3 regions of the Megalodesulfovibrio paquesii genome follow, and region 2 is predicted to be linked to each of the others. Evidence: predicted binding sites of a transcription regulator. Region 2 holds the regulator's gene; each other region holds the start of a gene.
The links. Region 2 encodes sigma-54, which starts transcription at its own class of promoters, with help from an activator protein. Its sites were predicted from a motif close to CTGGCACGGNNNNTGCTT; they were not measured.

Region 1 (3,239 bases), on a different contig from region 2:
TCCAGACGGACCACCGTCCAGCCCAGCGCCGCATGCTGCACTCCGGCCACAGTCACCGGGCCGGGGTCTCCTGGCAACTCCTCCAGCACCGCCGGCTCTCCGCTCAGGGCGGCCACCAGCAGGCGGGACTGCACTTCCGCATTGGCCAACATGCTCGCATTCAGGGAGGCGCGCACCAGGGGCGGCGACGCTTCCAGCCCGGTAACAGGCGCGCCCAGCAGTCGGCCGCGATTGTCCAACAAGCAAAAGACGGCCTGGCGTGCGTCCTGCGTCTGGGCCAGCTTGGCCAGGAGCGCAGTGGCCGCCTGACCGCGCAGGTCACGCTCCCGGCGTTGCAGACCTTCAGCATCCAGAAAGACGGCCAGGGTCCAGTCGAACATCGGCAGGTGCCGCGCCACGCCCAGGTGCAGTGTCATGCGTGCGGCGCCTCTGGCTTTCCAGTCAAACACGGCGCTGGTGCTGCCCCACTGCCGGGCCTCGTTGCGCAGGGTCCGCAGCAGCGAGCGGCCTTTGCGGTCACGGTAGGGAGACAGATCCAACCCTCGCAGGGCCAGCTCGGGATATGTCAGGGCAGTGATGCGATCATCATACACAAAGCAGAGCAGGCCCGGTTCCAGGAACACATGATCTATCAGCGTCAGAGCCAGGGGGCCGGCCAGATCCTTGGTTTCGCGCGGGGGCAGGCCCTGGCGCAGGGCATCTTGCAGGGCATATTCCACCAGCCGCCGGGCCATGCCCGCGGTCTGCTCCAGGCGCAACCGCTCCTGCTGCAGCAGCAGACGGCGCTCGCTGAGAATCCGGAAATAGATCTGCTGCAGTTCCTGGCTCGTCAGGGTCAGAACATCTTCAGCATGGGCCCGTTGCAACCGGGCAGTACGGGAATCGGCAAAAAACAGCATGCCTGCCAGCAGCATCAGCAGGACTGTCAGGAAAAGGCCGGCAGGGAGGCGGCGCACCCACGCCAGCCACAGCTCCACCACAGGAATCCGTTCCGGGGAAGCGGCCGCAGGACAATCAGCATGCCGGGGTGGTGGGGCAGGGGGCGGAGTGGCTGGCAGAGGCATGGCTGGTCCTGGCCGGAGATGATGAGATGCTGCGCGGTTCTTACCATGGCAAGGTGCACGGTGACAATTGCATCACCCTGCACATATGGCGCAACTCTTTGCACCATACACCGCATGAAAAGAATGTAATTATTTGTAAGGTACTGAAAATGCATTAGAAGGGGCGTTGGCACGCATGCTGCTTTTCCATACCGTCGGCAACATGCACACTCACGCTTCACGAGGAGACGCAGTATGAAACGGTTGATTGGCTCCGCAATGCTTTCCCTGCTTTGTGTTCTGGCACTCTCGGCTTCTGCCTTTGCCCAGCCCCCCCGCCAAGGCGGGCCGGATGGCCCCGGTGGTGGTCCCGGTGGTGGCCCTGGCGGGCATGGTGACCCTGAAATGATGGCCCCCATGCCCGGCGAGCAGCATCCCGGGGCCTTGCTGGATCGTCTGGAGCGGCTGCTGCCCCCGGAAGTCCGGGAGTCGGCCAAAACCATCCTGATGGAGCACCGCACGGCCATGTACCCCCTCAATGAGCGCATTCAATCCCGGCGCCATGAGCTGAACGCCCTGCTTGCCACACCCGGCACCAGTGATGAAGCCATCAAAAAGCTGGTGGAAGAAATCAATGGCTTGCAGGCAGACAAGTTCCGCGCCGACGTGGCCATGCGCAAGGAGTTCTTCAAGGTCACGGGCGTGCCCCTGCCAGATCGTCCCCGTATGGGCCGCATGTAATCCGGTTGTTGCCCCTCCTGTCTGCGCGCCCGGCTGGTTCCCTGCCAGCCGGGCGTTTGTTGTGCATTGCGCAGGGGATGGGTCGTCAATTGACAGTATGCACCGGGCATGAGAAATTTCATGCCGGCGCATCAGTACCGCATTGCGCCGGTTCGACACTGCAGCATGAGAACAACGGGAACGCAATGGGAAGCAATTATCTTGTGCGGGGAATTCTGATTGGCGGGTCGCTGGGGGTGTTTGCGGCCTTGCTGGGCTTTGTGGATATGGGCCGCGGTGCAGCCTGGGGGATGCTTGGTGGCTTCTTTGCCGGCCTGACGCTTGCCCGCCGAGCCAGAAAACGGGAAGAGGCGGCCTCCCTGGCTCGAAAACAACGCGATGCCGAGTCTGATGAGGACCCGACGGCGTGAACAAACACGGGGCCCCCGGTCCGCACCGCATTGGGCCTGAGCCCGAAGCGGGAGCGCAGGCCGGAAGGGACCGCCCGGACGCGCCCACAGGCAGGGTCGAGACAAATTGTCCTCCAAAATGGCGGGCATTTTTTGCATTGTGGGTGACGGGGGTACTGTTGTACGCGGCGATTTCCTTGGCGCCGTGGCAGTTTCCGTATCAGGTGACGCTGTTCTGGGGCATCATGCTGGATGAAGCCCTGCATTTTGCCACCTTTGCCCTCCTGGCCGCAGCGGTGCCCCGGCAGTTCCCCTCCTGGGTGGATCTCGGCCTGGCGTTGGCGCTGTTGCTGTTGCTGGGGGTCTCCACTGAACTGGCGCAACTGTTCATCCCCACCCGGGCCTTTGCCCTGGAAGACATGGCCTCCAACTGCCTGGGATGCCTGGCAGGCGCATTGCCCGGCGTGGTGCTGAAGCTGCGACGGCGCCGCCACGCGAAGCAACAGGACGGATAAAAAACGCGCCCGGATGGAACCTCCATCCGGGCGCGTTTGGCGTGTACGGGTGCAGTGTCTTACTGGGCTGTGGCGTTTGTGCCCGAGGCAATGCCGGTGGCCGTGGCATTTGCGGCCTCAGGATTCAGGCGGGGATCGTTGGTCCGGACGAATTCCACAATCTCGATGAATTCTTCCAGGCTCATGGCCCCACTGGCAGTGACGCCGTTGATGACGAAAGACGGCGTGCCCTGTAGCCCAAACCGCTGGGCTTCCTGGAGATCTTCCTTGATGCGGCCAAGCACCTGCGTGCTGCCGGCGTCACGCTTGAGGCGGTCCAGGTCCAGTCCCACCTCCTGCGCCTGGGCCATCAGCCAATCCACGCCTCCATCCTTGATCTGATCCTGCCCCTGGAAGAACCGGTGGTACAGTTCCCAGGCCTTGGCCTCGTCCTGCATGGAAGCAGCCTCAAACACGGCGGCCGCTGCCTGGGCATGCTGGTGCGAGGAAAGCGGCATGTGCTTGAAATATACGCGCATGGAGTCGGCATATTTTTTCTGCAGCAACTCCAG
Region 2 (3,239 bases):
CGGGTCGAGGAATTCCTCCAGTTTCATACCGCTTGACCAAACTCCCTACATGCCGGGGTCGATGAGGCCGTAGTCGCCATTTTTGCGGCGGTACAGGACATTGACGCGGCTGGTTTCAGCATCCAGGAACACCAGGAACTGTTCCTGGGAGGTTTCGAGCTGCTCGGCAGCTTCTTCCACGTTCATGGGTTTGGGCTGGAAATGATCGGAATCGACGATGCTGCGCTCCCGGCCGCCAGAGGGCGTGGGCGTGAGCTGGAAGACTTCCGTGCGCACGGTGCGGCCATCGAGGGCCACATCGCCACCCTTGCGCTTGTCCTTGCCCTTTTCCCGGTGCTTGCGCATCTGGGCATCCAGTTTGTCCAGCACGAGGTCCACGGTCTGGTACATGTCCTCGCTGGATTCGGAGGCCGAGAGGTGCAGGCCGTCGCCCACAAGCTTCACTTCGGCCATGTGGCGCTGCTTTTCCACGCTCATGGCCACTTGCAGCTCCGCGGAGGCGTCGGTGCGTTCCAGAAATTTGGTGAGTTTTTCGAATCGGCGCTGGGCGTATTGCTTCAGGTGCTCGGACGGTTCGAAATTCTTGAAGGTAAAGGTAATCTGCATAGGCGCTCCCGTGAGGTGCGCCGCCGCGCCGCGTAATGCGTCGGGCGGGGTTTGTGGATCAGAACATTTCCCGTCGCTTGGAGGAGGAGGGAATGTCCAGGGCCATACGGTATTTGGCCACTGTACGGCGAGCGATGTTGACATGCAACGTGTCTTTGAGAATTTCTGCAATGCGCTCGTCAGAAAGCGGGGACTTGGGGTCCTCGGCGTCGATGTGCTTTTTGATAAGCGCTTTAACGCTTTCCGAGCCCACCTGGGTGCCGTCATCCAGCTCCAGGGCGCTGTTGAAGAAGAATTTCAACTCAAAGGTGCCGTGGGGGGTGGCCATGTATTTGCTGGTGGTGATGCGGGAGACCGTGGATTCGTGCATGCCGATATCTTCGGCGATGTCCTTGAGAATCAACGGCTTGAGCTGCGTCACTCCATGCTCGAAGAACTCGCGCTGGTGTTTGACCACGCTTTCCGCCACCTTGAAAAGCGTGCGCTGGCGTTGGTAGAGGCTCTTCATGAGCCACTGGGCCGAACGCATCTTTTCCTGCAGATAATCCCGCTCCTTATCACTGCCGCGGGAGGGCAGGTCGCCATAGGCGCTGGAGAGTTCCAGCCGGGGCAGGCCGTCCTCGTTCAGGAGCACCACCCATTCGTCGCCCAGTTTGTACACAAACACGTCCGGGCTGACGTAACTGGGTTCTCCCGAACCGAAACTGGCGCCGGGCATGGGATCCAGACCCTGGATCACCTCCAGGTACTCACGCAGCTCCTCAAGGGAAATCTTAAATTTGCGCGCCAGCGGCTTGTAGCGTTTCTTTTCCAGATCTTCCAGATGCTCGCGGACCAGCTCCACCAGGATGGGGTCGGTATCCATCTTGTAGAGCTCCAGCTGCAGGAGCAGGCATTCCTGCGGCGTACGGGCGGCCACACCCACGGGGTCCAGCCGCTGGACCTTGTGCAGCACGGCCTCCACCTCATCCACCGTGCCGCTGGTCATGGCGGCCAGCTCTTCAGCCGAGGCCTGCAGATAGCCCGAGGAACCGAGATTGCCGATGATGGCGTCGGCGATTTCCAGCTCACGCGGGGTGGCACCGGAAAGCCGCAGCTGCCACTCCAGGTGCCCTTCCAGGCTGTGGCTGGAGGTGAGCCGGGCCTCAAAGGAGAGGCCGTCTTCGGGGATTTCCACCTCGCGCTGGTTCATCTGCCGCGTGGTGGAGGCAAAATCCCCGATGTAATCCTCCCAGTCCGCACTTTTGAGCATGTCGCGCTCAGTCACGGCGTCGCGCTCCTGGCCGGCGGGACTGGCATCCTGAAAGGAGGGTTCGGGGGCGGTTTCCTGAAGGGACTCTTCCAGGAAGGGGTTTTCCAGCAATTCCTGCTGGACCGTCTCTAGCAGCTCGATCCGGGAGAGCTGCAACAGTTTAATGGCCTGCTGCAGCTGGGGAGTCATCACCAACTGCTGGCTCAGCTTGAGGGACTGTCTGAGTTCCAGGGCCATGTGTCCGTAGTGCTCCGTTCGCTAAAAAATTAACAAGATTGACAAGAAAATGCAGCTGTGTTTCGCAGGCTAACATCCTGGACGGGTTTGAGTAGTGCCACAGAAGCACGCCCCTTGCAAGACGTGGCGGCATGCAATGTTGATTCCAGCGGTGTCAAGCGGAAGTTTAATATTTTTCCCGTTGAATTTGCGCTGGTTGGTCTCTATTCAGACTTGGGGATGCAGAAAAGAGTTTACCGCTGCGCTGAGTTTGCCCTGGGCCTGAAGAATGAACCGGATGGCTTCCCGCGTGGCGGCGTGTCCGCCAGGGAGCCGGCTGGTCCAGAGGGCCAGGCGCCGGCATTCCGCCTGGGAGTTGGGCACGGTCATGGGCAAGCCCACTTTCTCCATGACCGCCAGATCCACCCAGTCATCCCCAAGAAACGCCGCCTGGGGCCAGCCCAGGCCATGCTTGTCCAGCATCAGCTGCAGGGCGCCCACCTTGTGGCGGTGGCCGGGTTGGTAATCCTCCACCCCGAGTTCCTTCATGCGGCGGGCCACCACAGGAGAATCCAGCCCGCTGATGACCGCCACATGGAGCCCCTGGGCCTGGGCAGCCTTGATGCCCAGGCCATCCTGGGCATGGAAGAGCTTGTCCGCCGGGCCGGCTTCCTTGTACAGAAGCCGGCCATCGGTCAGCACGCCGTCCACGTCCAGTACCAGCAAGCGCACATGACGCGCCGCGCCCAACGCCCGGGCGCGGCGGATGGCAGGATTGCCCCGGCCTGCGGGCAACGGGCGGCGGGGCGGCCTCACGCCTGGTTGCTCCTCGTGGCGATACTCCCCTGTAACACCTTGGCAGCCTTGATGAATTCGCGGAACAACGGATGCGGGCGCATGGGGCCGGACTGGAATTCCGGGTGGAACTGGCAGCCCAGGAACCAGGGGTGGTCAGGCAACTCCACAATTTCCACCAGCTGCTTGTCCGGGGACAGGCCGGAGAACACCAGCCCCATCTCCTCGCACATGTCCTTGTAAGTTTGATTGAATTCGTAGCGGTGGCGGTGGCGTTCCTGGATTTCGTCCTTTTTGTACGCCTCGTGGGCCTTGGTGTCCGGGGAAACCACACAGGGATAAGCCCCCAGGCGCATGGTCCCGCCCAGGT
Region 3 (3,239 bases), 810 kb from region 2:
CTTATCGTAAGGATTCCCCCGCAGTGCAACAGCGCAGGCACGGTCAGCGTTATTTCTTCATGGTGATGGCGGTTTGCAGCAGGCTGTCCGTGGTGGTGACGATTTTGGAATTGGCCTGAAACCCGCGCTGTGTGGTGATCATGGTCACGAATTCCGTGGCCAGGTCCACGTTGGAGAGTTCCAGGGATTTGCCGGACACACTGCCGAAGTGGTCGTCTCCGGCATAGCCTTCCAGGATTTCCCCGGCAGCATCCCCGGCGGAATAAAGGTTGTTCCCCTCGCGCTGCAAGCCGTACTTGTTGGTGAAATCATACAAGGACAAGCGGTATAGGTCGGCGGTTTCTCCGTTGGAGTAGATGCCGTAGAGGGTGCCGTCCTCGGCAAAGCCCACGTTGGTGAGGGAGCCTTCGGGGTAGCCGTCCTGAGCCTGATAGTTGTTGTAGGACGATCCGGAGTAGGCGGTGGTGAAGGCGTCGTCACGCTCGTATTCAAAGGAGGAGAGCACGTTGCCGGCGGCGGCGTCGGCCAGGGTGGAAGTGCCATTCCAGGTGCCGGTGGTGCTGCTCAGGCCAAAGTCGATGCTCGTGGTCATGGTGGCGCCGTTCGAGAAGGTGGCCGTGACGCTGGGGCCGGAGCCGGCGCTCAGGGAGGCCAGGCTCCAGGAGGTGAGATCCGACGGATCCCCGGAGCCGGAATAGGTATAGGCTGTCTGCCCCACGAGCTGGCCGGAGGTGCTGAAGGTCATGGTGCCGGACATGAGAATGCCCGCGGAGGAGGTGCCGGCCAGGGAGGAGCCATCTTCCTCGGGTGGAATGGTGACGATGTAGCCGTAAATGCTTTCGCCGGTGCTCGCATCCTTGCCCACCTTGGAGTAGTACACAGTCAGGGTATGCTTTTCACCGGAGGAGTCGTAGACGGAGATGGAATCCGCGTGGGAGTACTGGGAGCTGGTGAGGGGTTCGTCGTCGGAGAGGCCATTGTAATCCGCCAGCATGGAGGCCAGGGTGGGGGCGCTGGCATCGTCAAGGAGGTCTCGATCCAGGTTGCTGTAGAGACTGATGGCGCTGGTGCTCCGGGCGGCCAGGGTGGGGATGGCCTCGGCGTCGGTCCAGAGGCGGATATCCGTGGTTACGTCGGAGACTGTGCCGTCGGCGTTGTACGCCTTGCCGCGCACGGCGTAGCCGTTGGTATCCACCAGATACCCATCCCGGTTGAAGACGAAATTGCCGGCCCGGGTGTAGTAGATGTCATTATTCACCTGGTCACGCACGGCAAAGAACCCCTGGCCGGCAATGGCGACATCCGTGGCCGAGTTGGTGGTTTCGAACGAGCCCTGGTTGAACATGGTCACCACGTCCTGCACCCCCACGCCGTGCCCGGTCTGCGGCACGCCCACGCTGGCGCTGGTGGTGGATGAGGCGAGATTGGAGCTGATCAGATCCGAATAGCGGATCTGCGCGTTCTTGAAGGCGGTGGTGTTGACGTTGGCGATGTTGTTCCCGGTGACCTTCATCCCGGCGGAGTAGGTCTTCATCCCGGTGGCGCCGATATACATTGAACTCATCATGTTGCAGGCTCCTTGGGCGGCAGTACCGTCGCAGGCCCGTCGAAGCGCGGGCGGGCAGAACTTGCCGATGTGGAGCAGTAAGCAGGGATCGTGCCGACGCGCATGCGGGAACACGTTGCCAGTTCCGGAAGACTGTTGTAAGGGAAGAGCGTACTGTAATAAAGGAGACGGACTATGTCGCAACGGCTGGTATCCACTGCGGTGGCGCTGGTGTTCACTCTGTTCCTTGCCGGGATGCCCGCTGCTGGACATGCGGCGGACAAATCCAAAGCTCAGGAAGACTACGCAAAACGCTTCTCGCCCATCACCAAGGACAAGGTCCGTATCCAGCCGTTTGATCCGGAATCCCAGCTCAAACGACAGAATGAGGCCATTCCAGACAAGATTGATCCCAGCAAAAGAAAGCTGGGTCACGTGAATTAACGCGGAGCGGCCAGAGCAATGTACTGTTGAGAATGGCCCGCACAAGAAGGGAGCCTATCTCCTTCCAAAACTTTTATCGTTTTAAAGAACCATAAAAAGTCTTTTGAAAGGGGGTTCGGGGGAAAACCTTTCTGAAGAAAGGTTTTCCCCCGGGAAATTGTATCACACTAAAAATACTCAGCCTTCGCGGGAGAAGGGGCGGCCCAGATCCCCCGGCGCGCCTGCCCGTTTGCGCAGGCCGGGTAGTGCGCCCGAGGTGGCCAGCACGGCAATGGTCAGCAGGTACGGCAGCATGCGCAAAAAGCTCGGGGAGATGTCCGGAATGCCGAAGAGCTGCCCGCTCACCTGGGCCTGAAACTGCAGGGCCGTCAACCCCCCGAACAGCAGGGCTCCAGCCGCCGCAGCCAGGGGCCGCCACCCGGAAAAAATGACCATGGCCACGGCGATCCAGCCCTGCCCGCCGGTCATGCCTTCCTTCCAGCCCGGCGTGTAGGCCAGACTCAGATAGGCTCCCCCCAGGCCGGCCAGCATGCCGCCGGCCACCACGCACCCGGCCCGGAGCCGCGCCACGGGCACGCCGGCTGCATCCGCTGCCGCGGCATCCTCGCCCACGGCCCGGATACGCAGGCCCAGCCGGGTGTGGAACAGCAGCCACCACAGGGCCACAGCCACCACCGCCGCCGCATACACCAGGGCGTTTTGGCGGAAGAACACGTCGCCCAGCACGGGAATGTCCGCCAGACCGGGCACGGGCAGCAGGCCCAGCCGCACCCCGCGCAGGCCCAGATAGCCCCGGCCCAGGAAGGTCGCCAGGCCGGTGCCCAGAAGTGTCAGGGCCAGGCCGCAGAGCACCTGATGCGCCCGGAGCCCGATGGTCAAGGCGGCGTGCAGCCCGGCGAGCAGGCCCCCGGCCGCCATGGCCGCACCGCAGGCCAGGAGGACGGATCTGGTTTCGTAGCCGACCACGAATCCAGCCAGCGCGCCGCAGAGCATCATGCCTTCAAGCCCGAGGTTGATCACCCCGCTGCGTTCGCACAGCACCTCGCCCCCGGCGGCCAGCATGACCGCGGCGGAAGATTTGACCGCAATCTGCCCAATGACCACGGCATCTTCAAGCATGACGCAGCCTCCAGCGTTGCAATGCGGCCGGGGTGATGCAGGACTCCGCAGCCAGGAAGGCCAGCAGGAGCATGGACTCAAGGACAATGCCGATGGAAGCCGGCAGGCCCAGACCGGACTGGAGCTGGTC

Region 1: the regulator sigma-54 is predicted to act here: its motif matches at 1,231-1,248, upstream of ACYQ00_RS03155 (periplasmic heavy metal sensor).
Region 3: the regulator sigma-54 is predicted to act here: its motif matches at 1,647-1,664, upstream of ACYQ00_RS07395 (flagellar hook protein FlgE).

Annotation. Positions count from the first base shown of each region.
Region 1 covers NZ_BAAIGQ010000004.1:91,567-94,805, reverse strand. Annotated here, with positions in the region: gene ACYQ00_RS03160 (cache domain-containing protein) at 1-1,064, opposite strand, end outside; gene ACYQ00_RS03155 (periplasmic heavy metal sensor) at 1,299-1,784, shown strand; gene ACYQ00_RS03150 (hypothetical protein) at 1,988-2,194, shown strand; gene ACYQ00_RS03145 (VanZ family protein) at 2,371-2,688, shown strand; gene ACYQ00_RS03140 (DsbA family protein) at 2,748-3,239, opposite strand, start outside.
Region 2 covers NZ_BAAIGQ010000005.1:1,006,706-1,009,944, reverse strand. Annotated here, with positions in the region: gene ACYQ00_RS11150 (PTS sugar transporter subunit IIA) at 1-27, opposite strand, end outside; gene hpf (ribosome hibernation-promoting factor, HPF/YfiA family) at 46-606, opposite strand; gene rpoN (RNA polymerase factor sigma-54) at 665-2,095, opposite strand; gene ACYQ00_RS11135 (KdsC family phosphatase) at 2,303-2,842, opposite strand; gene pyrG (CTP synthase) at 2,887-3,239, opposite strand, start outside.
Region 3 covers NZ_BAAIGQ010000005.1:195,951-199,189, forward strand. Annotated here, with positions in the region: gene ACYQ00_RS07395 (flagellar hook protein FlgE) at 50-1,567, opposite strand; gene ACYQ00_RS07400 (hypothetical protein) at 1,742-1,990, shown strand; gene ACYQ00_RS07405 (ABC transporter permease) at 2,168-3,109, opposite strand; gene ACYQ00_RS07410 (ABC transporter permease) at 3,102-3,239, opposite strand, start outside.